2 linked regions of the Bdellovibrio bacteriovorus HD100 genome follow. The protein of the gene in region 1 binds, or shares a complex with, the protein of each later gene. Links are inferred from orthologs where the notes say so. Each region holds a gene or a part of one and is shown in the gene's direction. Other genes may lie near its edges.

Evidence for each region. The genes of interacting proteins can lie anywhere in the genome.
Region 2: the proteins of mfd (region 1) and uvrA are in contact, whole or in part, in a crystal structure (PDB 4DFC), measured with the Escherichia coli proteins. The link is inferred for Bdellovibrio bacteriovorus HD100 from one-to-one orthologs.

Annotation. Positions count from the first base shown.
Region 1 is NC_005363.1:3,760,354-3,765,502, forward strand. The notes cover bases 1-4,116. They hold mfd (transcription-repair coupling factor), read left to right. Parts: upstream 1-397; coding sequence 398-3,916; downstream 3,917-4,116. Other genes in these bases: BD_RS17815 (NADH-quinone oxidoreductase subunit A), read right to left, coding at 1-169; BD_RS17825 (hypothetical protein), read right to left, coding at 3,913-4,116. Outside these bases: more of BD_RS17825, read right to left, coding at 4,117-4,890; BD_RS17830 (glycoside hydrolase family 3 protein), read left to right, coding at 5,080-5,149. UniProt on the Escherichia coli protein: Couples transcription and DNA repair by recognizing RNA polymerase (RNAP) stalled at DNA lesions. Mediates ATP-dependent release of RNAP and its truncated transcript from the DNA, and recruitment of nucleotide excision repair machinery to the damaged site.
Region 2 is NC_005363.1:2,351,843-2,355,492, reverse strand. What follows is about bases 521-3,650. They hold uvrA (excinuclease ABC subunit UvrA), read left to right. Parts: upstream 521-849; coding sequence 850-3,450; downstream 3,451-3,650. Other genes in these bases: BD_RS11170 (DUF475 domain-containing protein), read left to right, coding at 3,549-3,650; BD_RS11180 (hypothetical protein), read left to right, coding at 521-698. Also shown: more of BD_RS11180, read left to right, coding at 1-520. UniProt on the Escherichia coli protein: The UvrABC repair system catalyzes the recognition and processing of DNA lesions. UvrA is an ATPase and a DNA-binding protein. A damage recognition complex composed of 2 UvrA and 2 UvrB subunits scans DNA for abnormalities.

The DNA of each region.
Region 1 (5,149 bases):
CTTCGCCTGTCGCGATGAACTCACGGAATGAAATCGCCCAAGGGTACATGAAGATAATCTCGATATCGAAAAGGATGAACAGGATCGCTGTTAGATAGTACTTAACAGAAATCTTTGTTTCCTTTTTCTCAATACCAGGAATACCGCACTCGTAAGGCTCGTACTTCACAGGGTTGTATACCGGTTTTGTCCCAGTAATGTTGGCAGCAAGCCAAACTAAAAAGGCTCCAAAAAGAGCAATGAAAATGACGATGAATATGACTCCACCGAGTGGCACTAGTCCCTCCAAAGTTGTCGTTATTATTTGGATTTCAATTAGTTATATATGTGTCGTCAGTGAAAACCAAGAAATATGAATGGAAACAAGGCGATAAGCGTGGCAAGATGAGCCCACCAAATGAAAGCCGAAAGCACTCACACAAGACTCGAATCCATCCTGGAGAGAGCCTTTGAAACAACTCGCGGAAAGATTCAAGTCACCGGGGCGGCGTCTCCGCTGGCGCTTGCTTACTTTTTGTCGCAGACTTACTCTAAAAAAATCAACGGCTTGCCGCATCTTGTTGTGGTTGGTAGTCATCGCGAAGCAGTGACTTTGCAAGCCTTGCTGGAGTTCTTCGACCCGAGTCGTCAAAGCCATATTCTGCCTGCTTTCGATGTTTCACCTTACTCGGGTCTTTATCCCAACACCCAAGTCGTCGCCGACCGGGTTCGTTTCCTGGCAAAAGCTCAGTCGGCCAAAGCCGGAGAAATCTTCATATCCTCAGTTGACGCACTGATGCAGAAAACCCTTCCGGTGAAAATCCTGAAGGATCACTCCAAAACAGTTCGCGCCGGGGATGAGCTTCCCGAGAACCTTTCGGACTATTTCTCGTCCTTGGGTTACACCGCGGCTCCGATGGTTGAAGACAAGGGTCAGTTCGCGGTTCGTGGTGGTATCGTGGACATCTATCCACCAACCGAAAATCAGCCCGTGCGCATGGATCTGTTCGGGGATCAGGTGGAAAGCCTTCGTCATTTCAGTGTGGCGGACCAAAGAAGCTCGGACGAGATCCAATCCTTTGTTCTGACTCCGGCCCGCGAAGTTCTTTATCGCGATGAAACGCACGAGCGCCTTTTGCAACGGGTGCGCGCTTCGCTTGAGGGCCGCAAGGTGGATAAGGCGGAGGCCGAAGAAACCCTGCGATCCTTGGTGTTAAAAAATGCCTTTCCGGGCATTGAATTCCTGCTTCCCTATTTCTACGGCGAACTGGCCACGCCAGCCGATCATTTCCCGGGCGCTTTAAATCTGTGGTTCCTGGATCCGGTGGAGATCTCTCGCTGTGCTGATGAAATGTGGGCGGAACTCAAAGCCGATCACCGCACCAGCGACGCTCACGTGATTCGTCCGGAGCTTGAAGACATCTACGTGAACTTTGAAGCTTTGGCCTATCCGCTCAACTCTCGCCAGGTGTATTTCTCTTCCTTGGAATACTTTGACGAAGAAAACTCGGATGATTCCCGCGTTGAATATCGTACGGCAATGACTCAGGATTTTACAAACCTGGCTTTAGCCAACGCGGTCGGCACCGAGCAGTGGTTGCAGGCCGCAACCAACAAACTTCATCGCTGGCGTGATGAGGGTTATCGCATCTTTGTCAGCACCAAGAATCAGTCTCATATCGACCGCTTGTCTTTGGTGTTTGAAAAACTGGAACTTAAAGCCGTTCGCACGAGCAGCGATGAATACCGCTGGGATTCGTGGCTGCAGGAACAGGATCGTGAACAAAACATCGTTCACATCGTGCCGAGATACCTTGCCGAAAGCCTGCGTCTGGAGGAAGAAAAGATCATCTTCCTGCGCGACGAGGACTTTTACGGCAAAAAACAGCGGGCTAAAGAATCCAGCGGCGCGCAGGATTTCCAAAAGCAGGCCAAGCGTCTGTCTTTCGGTGATTTGAAGCCCGGGGATCTGGTGGTTCACACCAAACACGGGATCGGCCAGTATGAAGGCCTGAAAATCATGAATATCAGCGGCGTCGAATCTGAATACATTCAGGTCGGCTACAAGGATAAAGACAAACTTTATCTGCCCGTGTACCGCGTGGGTCAGCTGCAAAAGTTCTCCGGCGCCGGAACCAGCATCCTGGATAAATTGGGCGGTACTGCCTGGGAGAAAACCAAAGCCAAGGTGAAGTCCCATGTGCGCGACATCGCCGCGGATCTGCTGACTTTATATGCCAAACGCGCAGAAATGCACCGCCCGGCTTTTGTGATCAAAGAAGACGAAGTGCTGATGTTTGAAAACGGTTTTCCGTATGAGGAAACCGACGATCAACTTCGCGCCATCAATGACATCCGCAAAGATCTTAAGTCCACGAAGCCCATGGATCGGCTTGTGTGCGGCGATGTGGGCTTCGGTAAAACGGAAGTTGCCATGCGCGCGGCGTTCTTTGCCATTCAAGCCCGCAAACAAGTGGCGGTGCTGGCACCGACCACTGTTTTGACCTTCCAGCACTTTGAAACCTTCAAAAAACGTTTCGAAGGCTGGCCGGTGGATATTCGCGTGCTGAATCGTTTTGTGACTCCGGCTGAAGTGAAAAAGACTTTGCAGGATTTGAAAGACGGCAAAGTCGATCTGATCGTGGGCACGCACAAACTGCTGGGTTCCTCGATTGCTTATAAGGACCTGGGACTTTTGATTATCGACGAAGAACAAAAATTCGGCGTCACTCATAAAGAGAAAATCAAAAAGATCAAAACCAGCGTCGACACCCTGACGTTGTCAGCGACACCGATTCCGCGCACGCTGAATATGGCTTTGGTGGGCATTCGCGATCTGAGTTTGATCAACACGGCTCCCGTGGATCGTCTGCCCACTCGAACGTTTGTAACGAAGTTTGATCCGGAAACCATTCGCAAAGCCATCACTGCGGAAATTTCTCGCGGTGGTCAGGTGTACTTCATCCACAACCGCATTGAATCCATCTATGGCCTGGTCGATGAAATTCGTCAGATTGTGCCGGAAGCAAGGATTCGTGTGGCCCACGGACAGATGGAAGAGCACGAACTTGAAAAAGCAATGCTGGCCTTCTTCCATCACGAAATTGACGTGCTGGTGTGTACGGCGATTGTGGAATCCGGAATGGACGTGCCACGTGCGAACACCATGTTTATTGATACGGCGCACTTGTTTGGCCTGTCCCAGCTTTATCAACTGCGCGGACGCGTGGGCCGGTCCAAAACACGGGCTTACTGTTATTTGATGATGCCAAGAAATCACAAGCTCGATAAAGAGCAGCAAGAGCGTCTGAAAATCATTCAGGAAAACACCGCCCTTGGCAGCGGCATCAAGATTGCCCAGTACGATCTGGAACTTCGTGGTTCCGGAAATATTTTGGGCGAGGAACAATCCGGTCACGTCAACTCGGTTGGATATGAAATGTACATGGATCTTCTGAATGAGGCTTTGGCGGAAGCCAAGGGTGAGTCCGTTGAAGACATGGATCTGGATCCGGAACTGAATTTGAAAATTCCGGCGCTCATTCCGGATGCTTACATCAAAGACATCCGCATTCGTCTGGGTTACTACAAAGCCTTGGCGGATATCACGTCCAACGAGGATCTGGATCGCATCGAAGAAGAACTGCGTGACCAGTTCGGACCGATCCCGGAACAAACCGTGAATTTGATGGGCCTTATGCTGATTCGTCGCCAGTGCAAAGAACTGGGTGTTCGTGATATCAGTGCCGGACTCAAATCCATCTCTTTGATCTTCACCGAAAAGACCAAACTGAGCCCAGAAAAGGTGATTCAGCTGGCAATCCGTGAAAGCAAAAAGTATTCACTGACCCCGGACAACCGCTTGAACATCAAAATGAGCACCATCACCTGGTCCGCGGTTCACGAAGAAATCGATGCTCTGTTAAGACTTATCTAGAATTCCAAACGAAGACCGCCGCCAAACAGGAAGTCTGTGGTGGTGTCTGGATCATCGGGGGCTTCGGTTTTGGCGTACTGGGTCGCATAGACATCAATAAAGGTATTCTCAAGTCCCCAGCTGAATGTGCTCTGCTTCGCCGTTTCGTAATCGATCCAATCCAGTTGAATCAACAATCCCACGGTGTAGTTATAACCCATTTGGGTTGTGGCCGAGAATGAATCCGTCGCACTTTTTTCGGAGAAACCCATCTGCCAGACATTGATGCCCACATAAGGTGCCATGTAGGGTTCATTCATCAGCATGTCGGCTGTGAATTTGAAACCTATGCCGTACTTGGTGATTTCAAGACTGCGATCATTATTGCCGTCGACTTTCCCGACGCCATAGAAAGCACCCGCCGCCCAAGAGCCCAGCATGAAGTTGTATTTGTAGTCCACGCCCAGCTGAATCAGGTTCACCGTATCAGAACCAAAAACAGCCTTATAAGACTGTCCGTCCAAAGTGGAAATGAAGTTTTTAAACTCTATCGCCTCGTAGTCAAAAGATACATACGTGCCGTGATTTTCACGTCGGACTTTGTAGTCAGCCAGATTGTCCTGACGAATCTGCACTTCCACCAGAGGAAGGTTTTCCAAGGCCGGGCTTGGCGTCGGCTCGGCATATCTTTGAACCGGAGCCTCAATCACAGCGGGCTCCTCAGGAGCTGGCGCAACCTCTTCCGTTTCTGCGGTGGAGGTTTCTTCAGATGTTGTTGTGGATTCTTCCGCGAAGGGGTCAGACTCTTCGTCCATGTCGGTGGTTTCTACAGGTGTTAGATCGTCAAAGTCAGCCGGGGCTTGTTGCTGCTGTTGAATCTCAACATCGTCGGCGGCTTCGACCTCTTGCTCGATATCTTGAGCATAGGCCGAAAAGCCCACCATCAAGGTCAGCAGAATACATACTTTTGATTTAAGACTTTGGTGCAATTTCATGCTGTCTCTCAAATCTCGTCTGGCCTCGTATTGGCCAAGTGATAGTCTGATCTTATGAACAAGTATATCAGGGGAATCCTTAGGAATTTTAGTTTTTGTCTGCTGATTCTTGTTTTTCCCAACCTTGTACTAGCTTCTGGTCCTTCGGCTAATAAGCTGTCAAAAGTCATCGATTCCAAAATCAAACAAATGAGCCCCGAAGAGAAAGTCGGACAACTTTTCATCGTTGGCTTTCCCCATAAAGACGTCGCTCCGGATC
Region 2 (3,650 bases), 1.4 Mb from region 1 along the record:
CTTCGTCCGATGCGCCAGTGCTGCGTCCTCCGACTCGGACGGTGAATCCTTATGGTATTCGTCCGACACGTTGTCGAACTGTTGGGACTTATGACAGCTGTGTCTTTGAAGGGGATACCGCCGAGGGCAAATTCAAACTTCGAAACATGGGGCCGAATAAAGTTGTTTCCAAGGGAGAGTACCGCATTCGCGAATGGTCTTTCGAATACGAAGCCGGAGCCCGTCAGGATATTGGAATCAGCATCAGTGATTCTCCCAATGCGACAGTCAGCCATACGCAGGAAAGCTACATCATGCTGTTCCCGCGTAAAACTCTGCCGCACATCCGTGTGGAAGGGAACCGTCAGATCGTGACTCTGCCAACCGGGGAAACCGTGACTTATAATGCCCAAACCCGTGAAGTCATCGGTGGCGCCTTTTCTGAAGACGGTCCCATGACTGGCGGAGGTAAAATTCTGGCACCGGCCAAGGTTTCTTACCGCGGTAACGGCGTCATGGTCCGGGTCGATCGTCGGGGCGAAGAGCCGCGTCTGCTGGCAAACGGCACGGCGACGGTGACCAAACAAGGCAAATCCTGCAAAGTCCCTGTGCGCGATCTGTGGCCGAATCAGGCTCAGAACTCTCCCGTGCACTTCAAATATTTCTCGGACTCCGACTTTGACTCTTATTTAAAACGAAAATGCGGCTTCGGCCTTTAATCGGCTGCTGAAAAGGGCCCATCTGACTGCGTTGTCAGGCCTTTCGCTTCACTGCGACGTGCTCCGCCTTGCATATGGACCCTTTTGACCAGCCTTGGCTTGTTCTTTTTCGACTTTCTTTCTGTGAATCTCGGGCTTAGACTTTGGAGTTATGTCGCATGCTGAAGATGGAATCGTAGTTAAGGGTGCAAAAGAGCATAATCTGAAGAATGTCAGTGTGACTATTCCGCGCAATAAGATCACCGTGTTTACGGGGTTGAGTGGCAGCGGGAAGTCGTCGTTGGCGTTTGATACGGTCTATGCTGAGGGTCAGCGTCGTTATGTGGAAAGTCTTTCTGCTTACGCGCGCAACTTCCTTGAACAGCTGAAAAAACCGGAGGTCGATTCCATCACCGGGCTTTCTCCGGCCATTGCGATTGATCAGAAATCTGTCAGCACCAATCCGCGTTCCACTGTGGGCACGGTGACCGAGATCTACGATTATCTTCGTCTGCTTTTCGCCAAGCTTGGGATCCCCGAGTGTCCTACTCACCACATCCCGGTCAGCAGTCAGACCCCGCAGCAGATTATCGAAGAGGTCTTTAAAAAAGGTGTCGGCACTAAGTTCTTTGTTCTGGCGCCGATGGCGTCCGGCAAAAAAGGTGAGTTCCTGGCCGAATTCCAGCGCTGGGCCAAAAAAGGATTCGTGAAAGCCAAAGTCGACGGCAAGATGATTGAACTCGACAAGGCTACCAAGCTTGCCAAAACCAAAACACATGATATCGATCTGGTGGTCGATCAGCTGATTCTGAAAGACACGCTGAAGTTGCGTCTTTCAGAAAGCATCAACACCGCGCTGAGCATGGCCAATGGCCGCGTGATCATCGAAACTTTGGACGGGGAGCGCACCAGTTATTCTTTGCATTCGGCGTGTCCTGAATGTGGTTACAGCTTCCCTGAGATTGAACCGCGTTTGTTCAGTTTCAACAACCCGCGCGGGGCGTGCCCGACGTGCCATGGGTTGGGAACTATCGACCTTGAAGAGGAAGAACAGTTCTCTGACGGTGAAGTCGGCGGCAAGAAACTGGACAAAGTCGTTTACAAGTACAAAGGCAAAAAAACTTCGGATGATGATGACGAAGAAGGCGAAGAAATGGTTCTGAACGACTGCCCGGACTGCCACGGCGCTCGTTTGAAAAATGAAGCTTTGAATATCCGTCTGGGTGGAAAAACCATAGCCGAGTTGTCTGATTTGGGCGCGCTGGAGCTGCGTGACTGGGTCGCCAAACTTCAATGGAAAGCCAAAGATCAGCTGATCGCTGAAAAAATCGTAAAACAAATTCTGGCGCGTTTGGATTATCTGATCCGCGTGGGCACCGGATATCTTTCTTTAAGCCGTCCTTCGCGCACTCTGTCCGGGGGCGAAGCGCAGCGTATTCGTCTGGCGACTCAAGTGGGATCATCTTTAATCGGCTGTCTGTACGTGATGGATGAGCCGAGCATCGGTTTGCATCCGCGCGATCATCACAGACTTTTGGATATCATCGGCGAACTGAAAGAGCGTGGGAACACCATCTTGTTGGTGGAGCACGACGAGGACACCATCCGTTATGCTGACTTCGTGGTCGATCTGGGGCCTCGTGCCGGGGTGCTGGGCGGCGAGATGATGGCGCAAGGGACTCCGGACGAGCTGGCGGCCAATCCCAATTCTTTGACCGGGAAATATCTGAACGGCGAAATGCGCATTCCGATTCCGAAAGAACGCCGCAAAGGCAACGGGCAGTTTGTGCGTTTGACCGGGGCGACGGGGAACAATCTGCAGAACGTGGATCTGGAAATCCCCTTGGGGACGTTCACGACTGTGACCGGTGTTTCCGGTTCTGGAAAAAGTACGCTGATCATCGACACACTTTACAAGATTTTGGCGCAGCATTTCTATAAGGCACTGGCGCAACCTTCGCCTTATAAGAAAATCGAAGGTCTGGACAAGATCGACAAGGTCATCGACATCAATCAAAGACCGATTGGGCGCACGCCGCGCTCGACTCCGGCAACTTATGTGGGGTTATTCCCGATGATTCGCGATCTGTTTGCGAATCTTCCGGACTCCAAGCTGCGTGGCTACGAACCAGGCCGCTTCAGTTTCAACGTCAAAGGCGGGCGCTGTGAAACCTGCATGGGGCACGGGCAGATCCGCATGGAGATGCACTTCTTAAGTGACGTCTTTGTGACCTGCGACACCTGTCTGGGTCGCCGTTACAACCGCGAGACTTTGAACATTAAATACAAATCCAAGTCCATCGCCGACGTTCTGGAAATGAGCGTGGGTGAAGCCCTGGAATTCTTCCGCAATCACACCCAGATCTATCGTAAGCTTGAGACCCTGCACCGGGTGGGGCTGGATTACATGACCCTGGGACAAAGCTCGACAACCTTGTCGGGTGGTGAAGCCCAGCGTGTGAAGCTTTCCAAAGAGCTTTCCCGCCGTGGTACCGGGAAGACGCTTTACATTTTGGATGAGCCGACCACGGGTTTGCATTTTGATGACGTCCGTAAGTTGGTGGAGCTGATTCAGGAGCTGGCCGATCAGGGGAACACAGTCCTGGTGATTGAACACAACATGGAAGTGGTGAAGTCCTCGGATCACGTGATCGATCTGGGGCCCGATGGCGGTAAGGGCGGCGGCCAGATCGTGGCGGCCGGAACACCTGAAAAAGTGGCGAAGGTCGCTGCCAGTGAAACAGGCAAATTCCTAAAGCCTTTATTAAAATAAACCTCTGAAAAGACCCGGCAGCTACCGGGTCTTTTGACATCCCGTGTCCTCGGAAGCGGTCCTTGATTCTTGGGGCTGAATCGGGGAAATCTGTGGGAATGAAATACTTTACAGGTTCCTTTGTTTTCACCTTCTTTGGTTTGATCGCCTCTTACTTTGTCGGCCATTACTATGGCGGCACAGTGGGAGCGGGTCTTCAG